3 regions of the Streptomyces sp. NPDC006691 genome follow, and region 1 is predicted to be linked to each of the others. Evidence: riboswitches for the same ligand, from Rfam matches in the RefSeq annotation. Region 1 holds a riboswitch; each other region holds the start of a gene.

Region 1 (4,841 bases):
CGGGACCTGAAGGTCGCGGACATGACCGCGATCACCCTGTGCCGCGACAACAACCTCCCGATCCTCGTCTTCGAGCTCCTGACGGCCGGCAACATCGCGCGCGCCGTCAAGGGTGAGAAGATCGGCACGCTCGTGAGCGACCAGGGCACCCGGGCCTGACCGGGGGATGGACAATCCCCTGCCGGTCGGACACCGTGCAGGGAAAGACGCTGGTTATCCAGGGCCCAAGGGGCTCAGGTCGCACTGAGAACTCCCGGCCCACCCAAGACATGCAGGAGCAAGTGGTGATCGAAGAAATCCTCCTCGAAGCCGAGGAGAAGATGGAGAAGGCCGTTGTGGTCGCCAAGGAGGACTTCGCCGCGATCCGCACCGGCCGTGCGCACCCGGCCATGTTCAACAAGATCGTGGCGGACTACTACGGCGCGCTGACGCCGATCAACCAGCTCGCCTCGTTCTCCGTACCGGAGCCGCGCATGGCGGTCGTGACCCCGTTCGACAAGAGCGCGCTGCGCAACATCGAGCAGGCCATCCGCGACTCGGACCTGGGCGTCAACCCCAGCAACGACGGCAGCATCATCCGCGTGAACTTCCCGGAGCTGACCGAGGAGCGCCGCAAGGACTACATCAAGGTCGCGCGCACCAAGGCCGAGGACTCCAAGGTGTCGATCCGCGCCGTGCGCCGCAAGGCGAAGGACGCCCTCGACAAGCTCGTCAAGGACAAGGAGTCCGGCGAGGACGAGGTCCGCCGTGCGGAGAAGGAGCTCGACGACACCACCGCCAAGTACGTGGCGCAGGTCGACGAGCTGCTCAAGCACAAGGAAGCCGAGCTGCTAGAGGTCTGATGAACGACTCTTCCTGGGGGGCTCCGCCGAGACCCGAATACTGGGGAACCCCCGAGGGGCCTTCCCAGGGGGCGTTCCCGGCGGGGCCTGCATACGATGCGTATGACGCCCCGCCGGTGTCGCGGACACAGCCGATGCCGGTCGTGCCCGACCTCGGCCGAGGCGCCGAAGACCGCGAACGTGACCTGGGGGCCGCTCTGCCGGGCGGCCCTGACTTCCGCGACGAGCCGCCGCAGGAGCCCATGGCAAGCCCTCCGCCCGTGCCGCCCGTGCCCGCCCAGCCGGAGAAGAAGAAGGCGGGCCGCGATCTGCGCTCCGCGATAGGGGTCGGCGTCGGCCTCGGCGTGGTCATCATCGCGTCGCTGTTCATCGTGAAGGCCGTCTTCGTCGGGGTCATCGCGGTCGCCGTCGTCGTCGGGCTGTGGGAGCTGACCAGCCGCCTCCAGGAGCGCAAGGAGATCAAGGCGCCCCTGGTGCCGCTCGCGGTCGGCGGCGCGGCGATGGTCGTCGCCGGGTACGTCGGCGGCGCCGAGGGCGCGTGGGTGGCGATGGCGCTCACCTCGCTCGCGGTGCTCGTGTGGCGGATGACCGAGCCGCCCGAGAACTACCTGCGGGACGTCACCGCGGGCGTCTTCGCCGCGTTCTACGTGCCGTTCCTCGCCACGTTCGTGGCGATGCTGCTCACCGCGGACGACGGCCCCTGGCGGGTGCTCACCTTCCTGCTCCTGACCGTGGTCAGCGACACGGGTGCGTACGCCATCGGCTGGCGCTTCGGCAAGCACAAGCTGGCCCCGCGCATCAGCCCCGGAAAGACCCGCGAGGGACTGTTCGGAGCGGTGTCGTTCGCGATGGTGGCGGGCGCCCTGTGCATGCAGTTCCTCATCGACGACGGCACCTGGTGGCAGGGCCTGCTGCTCGGCCTCGCGGTCGCCGCGAGCGCCACGCTCGGCGACCTCGGCGAGTCGATGATCAAGCGGGACCTGGGCATCAAGGACATGGGCACGCTGCTTCCCGGCCACGGCGGCATCATGGACCGCCTCGACTCCCTGCTGCCCACGGCCCCGGTGGTGTGGCTGCTGTTGGCGGTCTTCGTAGGAACTGGCTGACCTGCGTTTTCTTATCGCTTTGAACGGTTGAGGGCTCCTCGTCCACAGGACGGCGAGCCCTTTTCCGTACGTCTGAGACACTTGAGGAACCATGCCCAAGCCCGGAGAACTCACTTTCGTCGCCCCCCGCGGAGCCAAGAAGCCGCCGCGGCACCTCGCCGACCTCTCGCCCGCCGAGCGCAAGGAAGCCGTCGCCGCGATCGGCGAGAAGCCGTTCCGCGCCAAGCAGCTCTCGCAGCACTACTTCGCGCGGTACGCGCACGACCCGGCGGAGTGGACCGACATCCCGCTCGCCGCGCGCGGCCGGCTCCAGGAGGAGCTGCTGCCCGACCTGATGTCCGTCGTGCGGCACATCTCCTGCGACGACGACACCACCCGCAAGACGCTGTGGAAGCTGCACGACGGGACGCTCGTCGAGTCCGTCCTGATGCGCTACCCGGACCGGGTGACCATGTGCATCTCCTCGCAGGCCGGCTGCGGCATGAACTGCCCGTTCTGTGCCACCGGCCAGGCGGGCCTGGACCGCAACCTGTCGACCGCCGAGATCGTGCACCAGATCGTCGACGGCATGCGCGCGCTGCGCGACGGCGAGGTGCCCGGCGGCCCGGCGCGCCTGTCCAACATCGTCTTCATGGGCATGGGCGAGCCGCTCGCCAACTACAAGCGGGTCGTCGGCGCGATCCGCCGCCTCACCGACCCCGAGCCGGACGGCCTGGGCCTGTCCCAGCGCGGCATCACCGTCTCCACCGTGGGCCTGGTCCCGGCCATGCACCGCTTCGCCGACGAGGGCTTCAAGTGCCGCCTCGCGGTGAGCCTGCACGCCCCCGACGACGAGCTGCGCGACACCCTCGTCCCGGTCAACACCCGCTGGAAGGTCCGCGAGGTCCTCGACGCCGCGTGGGAGTACGCCGAGAAGTCCGGGCGCCGCATCTCCATCGAGTACGCCCTGATCCGCGACATCAACGACCAGGCGTGGCGCGGTGATCTGCTCGGCCGGCTCCTCAAGGGCAAGCGGGTGCACGTCAACCTCATCCCGCTGAACCCGACGCCGGGCTCCCAGTGGACGGCCTCGCGGCCCGAGGACGAGAAGGCGTTCGTCGAGGCCATCGCGGCCCACGGCGTGCCCGTCACCGTCCGCGACACCCGCGGCCAGGAGATCGACGGAGCCTGCGGCCAGCTCGCCGCCTCCGAGCGGTAGCCCGCAGCGGGCCGACGAGGGGCCGGCATCCGTAGGGGCGCCGGCCCGGGGCCGTGCCGGGGCCGTTGTCCGAAGGGCAGAACGGCCGGAGGCAGGTCAGGGGGCCCGTGTAACCTGGCTGGAAACATCTGCATATTCCGACAGGGGAGCGCCACAGCGCTGAGAGTGCGGTACCCGCAAGGGATACGGACCGCAGACCCTCTGAACCTTGCCCCGGTCATTCGGGGTAGGAAGTTCGGCGATTACTCAAGCTGTTGCGCCCTGCCCGCACGACCCCGCGTCGTGCGGGCAGGGCCGCGTCTCTTCCTGGTCATCTCCAGGAGGAATGAAGAAATGCGCAGTACCAAGAGGCTCGCGGCCGGCGCGCTCGCCGCCGCCCTCGGGGTCACCACGCTCGCGGCCTGCGGCGGATCGGACGGCACGAAGGCGTCCGGTACGGCCAGTGGGTCCGGCGGCAAGACCGTGACGCTCGTCAGCCACGACTCGTTCAACGCCTCCGCCCCGGTCCTCAAGGCGTTCACCGCCGAGACGGGGTACACCGTCAAGGTCCTCAAGAGCGGGGACGCGGGCGCGGCCCTCAACCAGGAGATCCTCACCAAGGGCTCCCCGCGCGGCGACGTGTTCTTCGGCGTCGACAACACCCTGCTCTCGCGCGCCCTCGACAACGGCATCTTCACCTCGTACGAGGCCAAGGGCCTGGACCGGGTGCCCGCCGATGTCCAGCTGGACAAGGACAAGCACCGGGTCACGCCCGTCGACACCGGCGACATCTGCGTCAATTACGACAAGAAGTACTTCGCGGACAACAAGCTCAGCCCGCCGCAGTCCTTCGACGACCTGATCAAGCCCGAGTACAAGGACCTCCTCGTCACGGAGAACGTGGCGACCTCGTCCCCGGGCCTCGGCTTCATGCTCGGCTCGGTCGCCAAGTACGGGGACGGCGGCTGGCAGGACTACTGGAAGAAGCTGAAGGCCAACGGCGTCAAGGTCGTCGACGGCTGGGAGCAGGCCTACAACACGGACTTCTCCGGCTCGGCCGGCGGCAAGAAGGCCAAGGGCGACCGCCCGCTGGTCGTCTCCTACGCCTCCAGCCCGCCCGCCGAGGTGATCTACGCCGACCCGAAGCCGGCGGAAGCCCCCACCGGCGTCGCCACCGGCACCTGCTTCCGCCAGACCGAGTTCGCGGGCCTGCTCAAGGGCGCCAAGAACGAGGCCGGCGGCAAGGCGCTCCTGGACTTCCTGATCTCCAAGAAGTTCCAGGAGGACATGCCGCTCCAGATGTTCGTGGACCCGGTCGCCAAGGACGCCGCCCTGCCCGCGGAGTTCACGAAGTACGGCGCGAAGATCACCGAGTCGACGACCGTCGCCCCCGACAAGATCGCCAAGAACCGTGACCAGTGGGTCAAGACGTGGTCCTCGCTCGTCCTGAAGTAGACGACCCCGAGCCGGACCGCCCCGAGCCGGACCACCCCGAGCCGGACCGCCCCGGGGGCGAGGCGCGGCCGGGCGCGGCGCGGCGCGGTGCGCTGCGCCGCGGCGGGGTGCGCTTCGCGCTCATGGCGCCGCCGCTCGTGTTCTTCGCGCTGTTCTTCGCCTGGCCCGTGGCCGCCATCGTCGGCCGCGGGCTCAAGGCGGACGGCGCCTGGCAGTTCGGCCGGGTCACCGAGGTCCTCGGCGACCCGGACATCGGCCACG
Region 2 (4,841 bases), on a different contig from region 1:
AGGCACTGCGCACCGCGCATGAACGGCCCGAGCTGTCCGGTATCGGCGACCGTCTGAACGCCGTGCAACTGCGCACCATGGTGCTCTCCGCCGGCACGTTCGTCACCGAGCGGGCGGCCGCCGAGTACGAGCACTACGTCAGGGCGCGCGAAGAGCTGCGCGCGCACTCCGGATCCACCGCGCACGACTCGCTCCTGACGACCGCCGAGAGCACCGTCCTGGAACCCTCGGGCGCGGGCGTGGGAGCCATCGTCACGGTCCTGGCCCCCGTGCTCGCGGGCACCGCGGCCGCGATATTCCTGCTGGTCGGCTACATACTGAAGATGCTCAAGCCCCAACCCGCCTTCGCCGACACCATGGTGACGGCGGGCTGGTTCTTCGGCGCGCTGACCGCCGCCGCGATTCTCGCCGCCGGCATCGGGCTGCTGATCACCGCCGTGCGCAACGGCGCGACCCAGGTCGTCGCCGTCGACCGGGACAGCGAGGCGGACGCCCCCGACGAGCAGACGCAGGAGCTCGCCCGCGCCCGCGAGGCCTGGCGCCACGCCCTGCTTGAGCGGGGCATCTACCCCTTCCTGCGGGATGCGCTCGCCGATCCGAGCGTCGACCCCGGCGCCCCCGCGCCGCGCCGACCGATCGGCCGCATCCCCACCCTCGGCTACGACCGCCCGGGCTTCGGCAGCCCCGACGAGGGCGGCTCCCCCACCCGCCACGCGGGCTTCACCAGCCCGGACTTCACCAGCCCCGACTTCGGCGGACCCGAGCACCGGCCGGACTGAACCGGCGGGTGCGGCGCCGCACCCGGGAGTCGTCCGCTCCCGGGGCGGCGCGAGCCGCACGGCCTCAGTCGGCGATCGGCAGATAGACCCGGTTGCCCGCGTCCGCGAACTCCTTGGACTTCTCCGCCATTCCGGCCTCGATCTCGTCGGACTTCAGGTCGCCGCCGTGCTCGCGTCGGATGTCCTGGGAGATCTTCATCGAGCAGAACTTCGGACCGCACATCGAGCAGAAGTGCGCGGTCTTGGCCGGCTCCGCGGGCAGCGTCTCGTCGTGGAACTCCCGGGCGGTGTCCGGGTCGAGGGCCAGGTTGAACTGGTCCTCCCAGCGGAACTCGAACCGGGCGTCCGAGAGCGCGTCGTCCCACTCCTGCGCGCCCGGGTGCCCCTTGGCCAGGTCCGCCGCGTGGGCGGCGATCTTGTACGTGATGACACCGGTCTTCACGTCGTCGCGGTTGGGCAGGCCGAGGTGCTCCTTGGGCGTGACGTAGCAGAGCATCGCGGTGCCCCACCAGGCGATCATCGCCGCACCGATGCCGGAGGTGATGTGGTCGTAGGCGGGCGCCACATCGGTGGTCAGCGGCCCCAGGGTGTAGAACGGGGCCTCTTCGCAGATCTCCTGCTGGAGGTCGATGTTCTCCTTGATCTTGTGCATCGGGACGTGTCCCGGGCCCTCGATCATCGTCTGTACGTTGTGACGCTTGGCGATCGTGTTGAGTTCCCCGAGCGTGCGCAGCTCCGCGAACTGCGCCTCGTCGTTGGCGTCCGCGATGGAGCCGGGGCGCAGGCCGTCACCGAGCGAGTACGTCACGTCGTAGGCCGCGAGGATCTCGCAGAGCTCCTCGAAGTTCTCGTACAGGAACGATTCCTTGTGGTGCGCCAGGCACCAGGCCGCCATGATCGAACCGCCGCGCGAGACGATGCCGGTCTTGCGGCGGGCGGTCAGCGGGACATAGCGCAGCAGCACGCCGGCGTGGACCGTCATGTAGTCGACGCCCTGCTCGGCCTGCTCGATGACCGTGTCCTTGTAGATGTCCCAGGTCAGTTCCTCGGCGCGGCCGTCGACCTTCTCCAGCGCCTGGTAGAGCGGGACCGTGCCGATGGGGACGGGGGAGTTGCGCAGCACCCACTCGCGGGTGGTGTGGATGTTGCGGCCCGTGGAGAGGTCCATGACCGTGTCCGCGCCCCATTGCGTGGCCCACGTCATCTTGTCGACCTCCTCCTCAATGGAGGAGGTGACCGCGGAGTTCCCGATGTTGGCGTTGACCTTCACCAGGAACCGCTTGCCGATGATCATCGGCTCGATCTCGGGGTGGTTGATGTTGGCGGGCAGCACGGCGCGGCCCGCCGCGATCTCCTCGCGGACCACCTCGGGGGAGACGTTCTCGCGGATCGCGACGTACTCCATCTCCGGGGTGATCTCGCCGCGACGGGCGTACGCGAGCTGGGTGACGGCCTGGCCGCCGCGGCCCCGGCGGGGCTGGCGCGGGCGGCCGGGGAACACCGCGTCGAGGTTCTTGAGCCCGCCGCGCGGCGAGGTGTGCTTGATGCCGTCGTCCTCGGGGCGGACCGGGCGGCCCGCGTACTCCTCGGTGTCGCCGCGCCCGATGATCCAGTTCTCACGGAGCGGGGCGAGGCCACGGCGGACGTCGGTCTCGACGCTCGGGTCGGTGTACGGGCCCGAGGTGTCGTACAGCGTCACGGCCTTGCCGTTGGTGAGGTGCACCTGACGGACCGGCACCTTGAGGTCGGGGCGCGATCCCTCCACGTACCCCTTGTGCCAGCCGATGGACTTCCCGCTCTCCTCAGTGCTGGAGGCAGGCGTGCGTGCGTCCTGAATGGTCATGAGACCTACTCCCTACGCCGGCATTACCCGGTAACAGGTTCGGCGGTCGGCGCAGCCGTTTCCGTACGATTCGTACGGTTCTCAGCGCCCTCTCAGCCCGGTGCTCCGAGCTCCCGCGTGTGCAAAGGTGTCACCACGCTAGCGTCATCACTGGCGCGCTGAACAGAGGGCCCCCTGTGTTCTTGCGATGATCGGGCGGTGACCTCACCAGAACCGCACCCTCCGCACCAGCACGGCGGACACGGCCACGGGCACGGCCACTCGCACGCGCACGGACCCGCCACCCCCGTCTCCAAGCACCTGCGCAAGGTCATCGCCGCCGTGCTGATTCCTTTCTCCACGGCGGTACTTGTGGGTCTGGTGGTGCTCTGGCCCGGCGGCGCCCCGCCGCACCAGCGCACCGGCGTCGGCTTCGACCGCCAGACCCAGCAGGCCAAGGTCGTCAAGGTCGAAGAAGTCGACTGCGCATCGGTCAACGCCGGACAGGCCCCGTCCAACGGCGACACCTCCACCGCCGAGAGCCAGCGGGCCAGGAGCACCGAACAGCGGGTGTGCAAGAAGGCCACGGTCGAGGTCACCTCGGGCAAGGAGAAGGGCCGCACCTTCACCGAGATCGTCCAGCCCGACTCGCCCCGCCAGCTGCACACCGGCCAGGGCGTGATCGTCGCGTACGCCCCCGACGCACCGCACGACCTGCAATATTCGGTGACCGATGTGAACCGCCGGTTCCCGATGGCACTGCTCGCGGGGATCTTCGCGCTCGCGGTGGTGGTCGTCGGCCGGCTGCGCGGGGTGATGGCGCTGGTAGCCCTGGTGGTCTCCTTCGCCGTGCTGACGCTGTTCATCCTTCCGGCGGTGTTGCAGGGCTCCAACCCGCTCCTGGTAGCGGTGGTCGGGGCGAGCGCCATCATGCTGATCGCGCTCTACATGTGCCACGGCCTGTCCGCGCGCACCTCGGTCGCCGTCCTCGGCACCCTCGTCTCGCTGATGCTGATCGGGCTGCTCGGCTCGCTCTTCATCGGCTGGGCCTCGCTGACCGGCAACACGGACGACAACACGGGCCTGATCCACGGCCTCTACCCGCACATCGACATGTCCGGCCTGCTGCTCGCGGGCGTCATCATCGGATCGCTCGGCGTACTCGACGACGTGACGGTCACACAGACATCGGCGGTCTGGGAGCTGCACGAGGCCAACCCGACCATGGGCCCGCGCGGCCTGTACCGGGCGGGCATCCGGATCGGCCGCGACCACATCGCGTCGGTGGTCAACACCCTGGTGCTCGCCTACGCGGGCGCCGCGCTGCCCCTGTTGCTGCTGTTCTCGATCGCGCAGAGCAGCGTGGGCACGGTGGCCAACAGCGAGCTGGTCGCCGAGGAGATCGTCCGCACCCTGGTCGGCTCGATCGGCCTGGTCGCCTCGGTGCCGCTGACCACGGCGCTCGCCGCCCTGGTGGTCTCCGCAGACCGGCCGGGCACGGGGTCGGCCGGGCCGCGCGCGGGTGCGGTACGCGGTGGGGGCGGTCACCGCCGCAAGAAGTAGCGGGTCAGCCGGCGTTCTCCTCGGCGAGGATGCGCCCGAGTGCCTCCTCCAAATGCTCGTCGGACTCCCCGAGCGTCCACTCCTGCCCGAGCGGTACGAGCTTGTCGGTGCGGTCGAGGAAGGCCACGAGCGGCGCCGCGCCGGCCCGGAACAGTGCCGTGTCCGCGCCCACCTGAAGCCGGATGTGGACGTCCGAGAGCTCCTCCGGCTCGCTGGGCTCGATTCTCACATCGCCGTCCCCGGTTGCCCCGTTGATGCCGTCGAGCAGCAATTCACGGCCGAACGCCCAGGTCACGGGTGCGTCGCCGGGAAGGTGGAAGGTCATGCGCACCGCGTAGGGGTCGGTCGCCTCGTACCTCAGCTCCACCGGGATCTTGAAGGAAAGCTCCTCGGAGACGAGGAAGCTCATCATCACTTCTGCCTGAACCGATTCACGCATCGCACGTACCCCGCTTTTGCCGAAACTGGCCAGGAATGATCCCGCATGGCCCTCTTGACGCAATCGTGCTGGAAGCCCCTACAGATCACAAGGAGTGATATTTCAGATACTGATAGAGAAGGCCAGAGTGCGGAACAGGCCACCCACTTCGCCACGCAGCTGCTCGATGGCGGGAAGCAGACGTTCTTCCTGGTGAAGGGGTACGGAAATGGCCATCGTGGCAGCACTGGAACCGGCC
Region 3 (4,841 bases), on a different contig from region 1:
CGTCGATCAGCTTGCGGCCCTGGGCCAGGTCTCGGGGGCGGCCCACCGCGAGGAGTGCCACCAGGGCACCGTTCCTGAGCCAGCAGACGGACCAGGGCGTCGAGGACGGGTCGCCGCGGTGGATCAGTTCGTCCGTGTCGGTGTGGTGGCCCGCGTACTGGACGAAGCGGCCGAACTGCTCCGACCAGAAGTACGGGACCGGGTCGTAGTCGGTGGGGGCCTCGCCCACGATGTCGGCGGCGACCGTGCGCGGGCCCTGGAGCGCGTTGTCCCAGTGGTGGACCAGGAGGCGCTCGCCGAAGCGGGCCGAGGGGAACGAGGCGCAGTCGCCGACCGCGTACACATCGGGCAGCGAGGTGCGCAGGCGGGCGTCCGCGGTGATCGCGCCCTCGGGGCCGAGCGCGATGTCCGAGCCGGTCAGCCAGCCGGTCGCGGGGCGGGCACCGATGCCGATGACCACCGCGTCGGCCGGCAGCCGGCGCCCGTCGGCGAGCAGCACCTCGCCCGGCACGACCGCCTCGACCCGGGCGCCGGTGAGCAGTTCGGCGCCGGACTCGGCGTACCAGCCGGTCATCGGGGCGGCGACCGCCGCGGGGAGCACCTCGGCCAGCGGGCGATCGGCGGCCTCCACGACGGTGACCTCGCAGCCCGCGTCCCGCGCGGCCGTCGCGAACTCCGCGCCGATCCACCCGGCGCCCACCACCACGATCCGGTGCCGCTGGTCGAGGACCGGGCGCAGCCGGCGCGCGTCGTCGAGGGTGCGCAGGAGGTGGACGCCGGGCACCCCCTGGCTGCCGGGCAGGGTGAGCGGTTCGGCGCCGGTGGCGATGACGAGGGTGTCGTACGCCACCTCGCCCGCCTCGGTCACCACGCGGTGCTCGCCGGGGCGCACCCCGGTGACTTCGAGGCCCAGGCGGAGATCGACGCCGAGTGCCTCGAAGTCCACCTCGAAGGCCGAGCCCTCGGCCTTGCCGAGCAGGACGGCCTTGGACAGCGGGGGCCGGTCGTAGGGCTGGTGGGGCTCGGCGCCGATGAGGGTGATGGCTCCGGTGAAGCCCTGTTCGCGCAGGGCCACCGCGGTCTGTACGCCGGCCATGCCCGCGCCGACGACGACCACGTGCCGCGCTTCGGATTGCGTCTGCTGTTCGCTCACCCGATCACCATAAGCAGCTGACTATTTGTCAGGTAAGGGGCCGGGCCGGGGCGGGCGCCCGGACGCTCCCTTACTGCGCGCTGGGGGCTCGGGCTATGGTGGCAGGCGTAAAGCACTCGCGGGAGCCCGGACGCACCGGGCTGAGAGGGAGGCTGGGCGGCCTCCGACCGTACGAACCTGATCCGGGTCATGCCGGCGAAGGGAGGGGCTGGACGCCCATGCGTTCTTCACAGCGAGGGCCCGGGAACGGGTCCGACGTCCTCGTGGTCGGGGGCGGCATCATCGGGCTCGTCACGGCGTGGCGGGCCGCCCAGCGCGGAATGAGCGTCGCGCTGGTCGATCCGGAGCCGGGCGGCGGGGCCGCCCAGGTCGCGGCCGGGATGCTCGCCGCCGTCACCGAACTCCACTACGGCGAGCAGACGCTGCTCGCCCTGAACGTCGAGTCCGCCCGGCGCTATCCGGCCTTCACGGCCGAGCTCAGCGAGGTCACGGGCCTCGACACCGGCTACCGCGCCTGCGGCACCCTGGCCGTGGCGCTCGACTCCGACGACCGCGCCCACCTGCGCGAGCTGCACGCCCTCCAGGCCCGCTGCGGCCTGGAGTCGGAGTGGCTGTCCGGGCGCGACTGCCGGCGTCTGGAGCCCATGCTCGCGCCCGGGGTGCGCGGCGGGCTCCGCGTGGACGGCGACCACCAGGTCGACCCGCGCCGACTGGCCAAGGCCCTGGTCGCCGCCTGTACGGGGGCCGGGGTGCGCTTCGAGCGCGGCTGGGCCGAGCGGCTCTCGGTGGTACGTGAGCGGGCGGCGGGAGTCGTCCTCGCGGACGGCACCGAGCTCGCGGCCGGCCAGGTGGTGCTCGCCGCGGGCAGCCTCAGCGGTCGTCTCGCGGGCCTACCGGACGAACTCCTTCCGCCGGTGCGCCCGGTGAAGGGCCAGGTCCTGCGCCTGACCGTGCCGCCCGCCTACGCGCCGTTCCTGTCCCGGACCGTGCGGGCGGTGGTGCGGGGCAGCGACGTGTACCTCGTACCGCGCGAGAACGGCGAGCTGGTCGTCGGCGCCACCAGCGAGGAACTCGGCTGGGACACCACGGTCACCGCGGGCGGGGTCTACCAACTCCTGCGCGACGCCCATGAGTTGGTGCCCGGGATCACGGAGTTGCCGCTCACCGAGACCCGGGCCGGGCTTCGTCCCGCCTCCCCCGACAACGCGCCGCTGCTCGGCCCGACCGCGCTGCCCGGGCTGCTGCTCGCCACCGGGCACTACCGCAACGGGGTGCTGCTCACGGCGGTCACCGGCGATGTCATGGCCCATGCCCTGACCACCGGTGAACTGCCCGACGAGGCACGCCCGTTCACCCCTCGACGCTTCACCTCCGCACCTCGGGAGCTGACGACCGCATGACCATCTCCGTCAACGGCGAGCCCCGCGCGCTCGTCCCCGGGACCACCCTCGACGTCCTCGTCGCCGCCCTCACCCCCTCGCGCTCCGGGGTCGCCGCCGCCGTCAACGAGACGGTCGTGCCGCGCGGCGCCTGGCCGACGACCACGCTCGACGAGGGCGACCGCGTCGAGGTCCTCACCGCCGTGCAGGGGGGCTGACCATGGCCGACGACCTGCTGTCCATCGCCGACACCACCTTCGAATCCCGCCTGATCATGGGCACCGGCGGGGCGCCGAGCCTCGACGTCCTGGAACGCGCCCTCGCGGTCTCCGGCACCGAGTTCACCACCGTCGCGATGCGCCGCCTCGACCCGAGCGTGCAGGGCTCGGTGCTCTCCGTCCTGGACCGGCTCGGCATCCGGGTGCTGCCCAACACCGCGGGCTGCTTCACCGCGGGCGAGGCCGTGCTCACCGCGCGCCTGGCCCGCGAGGCGCTGGGTACGCACTGGGTGAAGCTGGAGGTCGTCGCGGACGAGCGCACCCTGCTGCCCGACCCGATCGAACTCCTCGACGCCGCCGAGGTGTTGGTGGACGACGGGTTCACCGTGCTGCCGTACACCAACGACGACCCGGTCCTCGCACGCAAGCTGGAGGACGTCGGCTGCGCGGCGATCATGCCGCTCGGCTCCCCCATCGGCTCGGGCCTCGGCATCCGCAACCCGCACAACTTCGAGCTGATCGTGGACCGGGCGAACGTCCCGGTGATCCTCGACGCGGGCGCCGGCACCGCGTCCGACGTGGCACTCGCGATGGAACTCGGCTGCGCCGCGGTGATGCTGGCCTCGGCGGTGACCCGGGCCCAGGAGCCGGTCCTGATGGCCGAGGCGATGCGGCACGCGGTGGAGGCGGGCCGGCTCGCCCATCGCGCGGGCCGCATCCCGCGCCGGCACTTCGCCGAGGCGTCCTCGACGATGGCGGGCCGGGCCGCGCTCGACCCGGAGCGGCCCGCGTTCTAGTCCCGAGCAGGTCCGGCTCCGGGCCCGCGCGGCCCGCCTTCCGGCTCGATCCGCGTCACAGCTCGGCTTCAGAAGGGCCCCCGGAACGCACGCGGCGTGAAGGGGGCCGGGCGGCGCTCGTAAACTCTCCCCCGTGGATACGACCCTTCATGACCCCCTCGTCGGGCAGGTGCTCGACGGCCGCTACCGCGTCGACGCGCGCATCGCCGTCGGCGGTATGGCCACGGTCTACCGGGCCGTCGACACCCGCCTCGACCGCGTGCTCGCCCTCAAGGTGATGCATCCGAGCCTCGCCGCCGACGCCTCCTTCGTCGAGCGCTTCATCCGGGAGGCCAAATCGGTCGCCCGGCTCGCGCACCCCAATGTGGTCGGCGTCTTCGACCAGGGGGCGCAGGACCAGTACGTGTACCTCGCGATGGAGTACATCGCGGGCTGCACCCTGCGCGATGTGCTGCGCGAGCGCGGCGCGCTCCAGCCGCGCGCGGCCCTCGACATCCTGGAGCCCGTCCTCGCGGCCCTCGGCGCCGCCCACCGGGCCGGGTTCGTGCACCGGGACATGAAGCCCGAGAACGTTCTGATCGGCGACGACGGCCGGGTCAAGGTCGCCGACTTCGGCCTGGTCAGGGCGGTGGACTCGGTGACCAGCACCACCGGCTCGGTGCTCGGCACGGTCTCCTACCTCGCCCCCGAGCAGATCGAGCACGGCACCGCGGACACCCGCGCCGACGTGTACGCGTGCGGGGTGGTCCTCTACGAGATGCTGACCGGCGCCAAGCCGCACGTCGGGGACACCCCTGCCCAGATCCTCTACGCCCACCTCCACGAGGGGGTGCCCGCGCCCTCAGCGGCCGTGCCGGGCCTCGCCCTGGAGCTGGACGAGCTGGTCGCCTCCGCGACCGCCCGCAACCCGGAGGTCCGCCCGCACGACGCGGTGGCCCTGCTCGCGGAGACCCTCACGGCCCGCGCGGCCCTGGGCGAGGAGCAACTGGACGCGGTCCCGCCGGGCGCCCGCCCCGCCGCCGGCGGGTCCGGTGCCGAGGACCGGACGAGCGTGATCCCGCGCGCCCTGCCGACCCCGGCACCCGGCGCGCTGCCCGCCGACGCCGTGCCCGACCAGAGCGCCCACCGCACGACCCGGCTGCGGCCCGACGCGTCCGTCAACCACACCAGCCGCCTGATCATGCCGCAGCGGATCGAGGACGAGCCGGAGCCGCGGGGGCCGCGCCGATTGCGCGGGCGCCTCGACAACCGGCGCGGCCCGGTCGCGGTGGTGGCGGCGCTGCTCCTGATCCTC

Evidence for each region. A riboswitch is a leader RNA that binds a small molecule or an ion and turns the genes downstream of it on or off. The one in region 1 is predicted to bind thiamine pyrophosphate.
Region 2: linked by a shared signal. The riboswitch ahead of thiC (phosphomethylpyrimidine synthase ThiC) and the one ahead of ACFYNP_RS26090 (thiamine ABC transporter substrate binding subunit) in region 1 are both predicted to bind thiamine pyrophosphate.
Region 3: linked by a shared signal. The riboswitch ahead of thiO (glycine oxidase ThiO) and the one ahead of ACFYNP_RS26090 (thiamine ABC transporter substrate binding subunit) in region 1 are both predicted to bind thiamine pyrophosphate.

Annotation. Positions count from the first base shown of each region.
Region 1 covers NZ_JBIAGW010000013.1:103,706-108,546, reverse strand. Annotated here, with positions in the region: gene pyrH (UMP kinase) at 1-159, shown strand, start outside; gene frr (ribosome recycling factor) at 285-842, shown strand; gene ACFYNP_RS26100 (phosphatidate cytidylyltransferase) at 842-1,948, shown strand; gene rlmN (23S rRNA (adenine(2503)-C(2))-methyltransferase RlmN) at 2,040-3,146, shown strand; TPP riboswitch at 3,279-3,397, shown strand; gene ACFYNP_RS26090 (thiamine ABC transporter substrate binding subunit) at 3,480-4,580, shown strand; gene ACFYNP_RS26085 (ABC transporter permease) at 4,703-4,841, shown strand, end outside.
Region 2 covers NZ_JBIAGW010000001.1:689,109-693,949, reverse strand. Annotated here, with positions in the region: gene ACFYNP_RS03115 (hypothetical protein) at 1-779, shown strand, start outside; gene thiC (phosphomethylpyrimidine synthase ThiC) at 844-2,622, opposite strand; TPP riboswitch at 2,615-2,749, opposite strand; gene ACFYNP_RS03105 (YibE/F family protein) at 2,821-4,164, shown strand; gene ACFYNP_RS03100 (SsgA family sporulation/cell division regulator) at 4,169-4,603, opposite strand; gene ACFYNP_RS03095 (IclR family transcriptional regulator) at 4,706-4,841, opposite strand, start outside.
Region 3 covers NZ_JBIAGW010000020.1:122,433-127,273, forward strand. Annotated here, with positions in the region: gene ACFYNP_RS32020 (NAD(P)/FAD-dependent oxidoreductase) at 1-1,096, opposite strand, end outside; TPP riboswitch at 1,262-1,374, shown strand; gene thiO (glycine oxidase ThiO) at 1,372-2,553, shown strand; gene thiS (sulfur carrier protein ThiS) at 2,550-2,750, shown strand; gene ACFYNP_RS32035 (thiazole synthase) at 2,753-3,547, shown strand; gene pknB (Stk1 family PASTA domain-containing Ser/Thr kinase) at 3,681-4,841, shown strand, end outside.